DNA from 2 places in the Enterovibrio makurazakiensis genome. Region 1 is predicted to be linked to the other one. Evidence: riboswitches for the same ligand, from Rfam matches in the RefSeq annotation. Region 1 holds a riboswitch; the other holds the start of a gene.

The links. Region 1 has a riboswitch for thiamine pyrophosphate ahead of thiC (phosphomethylpyrimidine synthase ThiC). Riboswitches for the same ligand answer to the same signal wherever they lie in the genome.
Region 2: it holds a riboswitch for thiamine pyrophosphate, as region 1 does, so the genes downstream of both, thiB (thiamine ABC transporter substrate binding subunit) here and thiC (phosphomethylpyrimidine synthase ThiC) in region 1, are expected to answer to the same signal.

What each region holds. Positions count from the first base shown of each region.
Region 1 covers NZ_JAKJSE010000025.1:99,828-102,198, forward strand. The annotation lists gene thiC (phosphomethylpyrimidine synthase ThiC) at 1-959, opposite strand, end outside; TPP riboswitch at 1,068-1,166, opposite strand; gene crcB (fluoride efflux transporter CrcB) at 1,217-1,600, opposite strand; tRNA gene L4D06_RS19100 (tRNA-Trp) at 2,089-2,165, opposite strand; gene L4D06_RS19105 (hypothetical protein) at 2,242-2,371, opposite strand, start outside.
Region 2 covers NZ_JAKJSE010000015.1:145,740-148,110, reverse strand. The annotation lists gene L4D06_RS12730 (DUF547 domain-containing protein) at 143-949, shown strand; TPP riboswitch at 988-1,092, shown strand; gene thiB (thiamine ABC transporter substrate binding subunit) at 1,167-2,138, shown strand; gene thiP (thiamine/thiamine pyrophosphate ABC transporter permease) at 2,143-2,371, shown strand, end outside.

The DNA of each region.
Region 1 (2,371 bases):
TCAGCTTGCTCAATAAGCGTGTCTCTCATCACTTCCCATGTCAGATCCTCAGCTACACCATTGACCTTCTCTAACGCTTGATACATTGGCACGGTGCCAATAGGCACTGGGCTGTTACGTAAAATCCACTCGCGAGTTTCGTGAATATTTCGCCCTGTAGAAAGATCCATCACAGTATCGCCACCCCAACGCGTCGACCACACCAACTTCTCCGTTTCTTCTTCGATAGAAGAGCTCACCGACGAGTTACCGATATTTGCATTCACCTTCACCAAAAAGTTTCGGCCAATGATCATCGGCTCTGATTCTGGGTGGTTGATGTTTGAAGGAATAATGGCGCGACCTTCCGCGACTTCTTTACGAACAAATTCTGGCGTGATTTCTTTGGGTAAGTTTGCTCCGAAGTTTTGACCTGGGTGTTGACGGTTAAGCTGCTCATCGGAATAAGTTGGGTTACCCATGTTCTCGCGTATCGCTATATATTCCATCTCAGGCGTGATGATCCCTTGGCGCGCATAGTGTAGCTGTGTCACGCAATGCCCATTCTTGGCACGACGTACGCTCGGTAATTGACCAAAACGCAGTTCATCTAAGGTGTCATCATCTAGACGAATTTGGGCAAACTCTGAAGTAACTTTATCGAGCAGCTCCGTGTCTGAACGCTCTTCAATCCAACGCTCACGAAGTTTCGGTAAACCAGAGTAAATATCGATGTCATAACTCGGGTCGGTATAAACACCAGAAGTATCATAGACTCGAACAGCTTCGTTATCTTCAAACTGAGGGTTTTTCTTGTCTCCACCTATAAGGCTTGGCGCCAAAGAGATTTCGCGCATACCAACACGAATATCAGGGCGAGAGCCTTCTACATGGATTTTCTGAGAATTAGGGAAAGGTTGTACCGACAGGTTGTCGATAAAGGTTTTTGCATCATTTCTAGATTGTTTACGACTCGACATAGCATTACTCCAAATATTGTGGGAATAAATGCTTGCCGGATTGGCTCTGCAAGAGTTTGATTGCTCAAAAATACACCTATCTGAAAAATAGATATACCTACGGCATTAATGTTTGCTTCTCTTGTTTCCTTCGCAGGTATTAGCCTGATCAGGTTCAACGGATCCCGCTTTCGCGGTCTCAGCCAAATGGCACTCCGACAAGTATTAGCCAGCAGTATAGGTAATCGAATCAACCATCTCAACCTCAGAGTCTGTGACTAACTGCGCATTAATAGCTGAAAACCTGCCCAAGCAGCAAAAATACAAACCACTACATTCAACACAATGTTAAGCCCCATTTTGAACCACTCCCCCTGCTGAAGAAGTAAAACGTTGTCCATGGAGAATGTTGAAAAAGTTGTTAAGGCGCCAAGAAAGCCAAGGCCAACAAGGTGTCGCCAAGGACCCGGGCCAAACGTTTCTTGTTCCAATGCAGCAACGAGCACGCCCATTATCAAGGAACCAATAATGTTCACAACCAGCGTCCCGTATGGAAATCCGCGTCCTAGTAAAATCGCGCAAAGCTCAGAAATGAGATAACGAGAACATGCGCCAGTCGCACCACCAATGGCAATATAGAAAAGCAAAACTGCTTGATTCATGGCATCAACCACTTTTATTGATTAAAAAGTGGAAACAGGATACGCCCAATAGAAGCCAAGTGCGATGGCTGGATCAGGATATAAAAAGGATCATTCAGAAAAAGCGACTTAAACGAAAAAGACTCCAACATTTCTGCCGGGACGCGCAGTCTAGAGCATGAAAGTGGAAGGGGTGGAGAGATTTGACCGGGCTGGCGTTCCAGCTCCCAACATCCCTTTTCAAAAGTGACAGATATGAAAAAGCCCCGACATTGCTGTCGAGGCTTTAAATGTGGCAGGGGTGGAGAGATTCGACCGGGCTGGCGCTCCAGCTCCCAACATCACTTTTCAAAAGTGACAGATACGAAAAAGCCCCGACATTGCTGTCGAGGCTTTAAATATGGCAGGGGTGGAGAGATTCGACCGGGCTGGCGTTCCAGCTCCCAACATCACTATTCAAAAGTGACAGATACGAAAAAGCCCCGACATTGCTGTCGAGGCTTTAAATGTGGCAGGGGTGGAGAGATTCGAACTCCCAACACGCGGATTTGGAATCCGCTGCTCTGCCAATTGGAGCTACACCCCTATATGAACGCCATTTTAACGAGAATAAGATAAATAGCTAGGGATTAATGCCAACACGAGCGCTAAGTGCTCAGTAATTATGCTAAATCATGTTTTTCGGCTTGATTCTGTTTGTATTTATTAAAAACCAACAGACCAATCAATGCAGGTCCAGCAACAGCCATAGCAACGGCGGTGCATAACAATGTCATTTGAAGTAACGCTGAT
Region 2 (2,371 bases), on a different contig from region 1:
GAAAATCGCGCGTGTTCGGGTCTTATATACCCAAGCTATCTGAATATTCCTGAAGATGCTCGGGTGTATGTAACACAACACATAGACAATAACGCCAATACGAGCACACTAATGCACGTTCACACTGAGTTAGGGATACGCCATGCACAACGCTTTGTCACGTTACGTCACTTTGTTCGCTACTTTGATCTTGTTTTCGAGCGATGTCTTGGCCGCACCAAAAAGCGAGTTGTGGCCCATTTGGGATAGCAGCAACGAAACAAATTCAACCGCTTTTGACCACAGTAAATGGCAACAGATTTTAGATACGTATCTTACTGAACAAGGTCAGCACACCCTGTTCAACTATGGCGCTGTGACAAAACAAGATAACGCCTTACTGGATCAATACTTATCTGATCTGACCGCTCTCGACCCGCGTCACTACCGTCAGAGCGAACAATTTGCCTATTGGGTGAATCTGTATAACGCACTCACTGTAAAACTTATTCTTGATGAATACCCGATTAAATCGATCACCAAGCTGGGGGGATTTTTAAGCTTTGGCCCTTGGGATGACAAAGTCACTACAGTTGCAGGGCAAGCGCTAACCCTTAATGATATTGAGCACCGTATCCTTCGTCCAATTTGGAACGATTCACGCATTCACTATGCCGTCAATTGCGCCAGCCTAGGTTGCCCAAACCTTGCTAAAACTGCTTTTACCGCCAAGAACACAGAGTCTTTACTTGATGCGGCTGCAACACAGTTCACCAATAGCCCTAAAGGCGCCACTATCAGTGACAATACCTTAACGCTGTCGTCCATTTACGATTGGTATGGCGTTGATTTTGGTGACAATGAACAAGCCATTTTGTCGCAGATAGACGAGTATCGCGACGGGAAGCCGCTGAAAGGCTGGACGGGTAAAATCAAATTCGATTACGACTGGTCGCTCAATAAGCCATAACAATTATTGGTAATCATCTCCTTGATGATTACAATATCAACCATCTCGTGGGGAGCTGACATGAAGTTGGCTGAGATTGCGAATGCTAAACCCATACACCTGAACCAGATAATGCTGGCGTAGGAATGAGATGTCGCGGAGTGCAACTCAACTCAATGACCCTCAGCCTCGCCGAACATGATGTGAGGCAACCATGAAAATCCCATTTTCCACCCTGATGTTAACCATGGCCATGGCGGGCCCTGCGTTAGCCGATACTTCAAACACGTTAACCGTTTACACCTACGACTCATTTGCAGCAGATTGGGGCCCTGGCCCTGCGGTAAAAAAAGCGTTTGAAGCTCAATGTGATTGCACCTTGAACCTAGTGGCATTGGAAGATGGCGTGACCATTCTTAACCGCTTGCGTCTTGAAGGAAATAACAGCAAAGCTGACGTCCTACTTGGCCTAGACACCAACTTGATGGCTGAAGCGGAAAAAACGGGATTGCTTGCGCCACATACTGTGGACGTGAAAAACGTCACACTGCCGGATGGTTGGAATAACACCACATTCGTTCCTTATGACTATGGTTACTTTGCTTTCGTTTATGACAAAACCAAATTGGAAAACCCGCCAAAAAGCCTGAAAGAGCTGGTCGAAACACGCGACGACATTTCCGTGATCTACCAAGATCCTCGAACGTCTACCCCAGGCCAAGGCTTGATGCTGTGGATGAAATCTATCTACGGCGATGATGTCACAACGGCATGGCAAAAACTGGCAGGCAAAACCGTTACCGTCACCAAAGGCTGGTCTGAAGCCTACAACATGTTCTTAAGTGGCGAGTCAGACATGGTGCTGTCATACACCACATCTCCTGCTTACCATTTGATTGCCGAGGAGAATGCCAACTTCACCAGCGCTAACTTCGCAGAAGGCCATTACATGCAAGTTGAAGTGGCGGCAAAAGTGAAAGGTTCAGACAATTCAGCGCTTGCAGATGAGTTCATGCAGTTCATTCTTAGCGATGGCTTCCAGAATACGATTCCAACCGGAAACTGGATGTATCCCGTCACTGGCGTTGAGCTGCCAAAAGGTTTCGATACCTTGTCGGTTCCAAACAAAAGCTTGCAATTCACACCTGAAAAAGTAGCGGATAATCGCCGCAACTGGATCCGTGAATGGCAATCGGCACTGGTGAAGTAACATTGTGCTAAACCCTTCAAGAACTTGGCCGGGAGTAATTTCGGCTTCGTTAATAGCGGTGCTGATCAGCGCCGCTTTATTTTCTCTGCTATCTCAAGCGCCGTCGTTAGACGTCGCTTCGTTGTGGTGTGACCCTTACCTTCAACACGTCACTGTTTTCAGTTTCAAACAAGCATTCTTGTCTACCTTGCTTTCTGTGGGTCTCGCTATTCCCGTTGCCCACGCCCTATCAC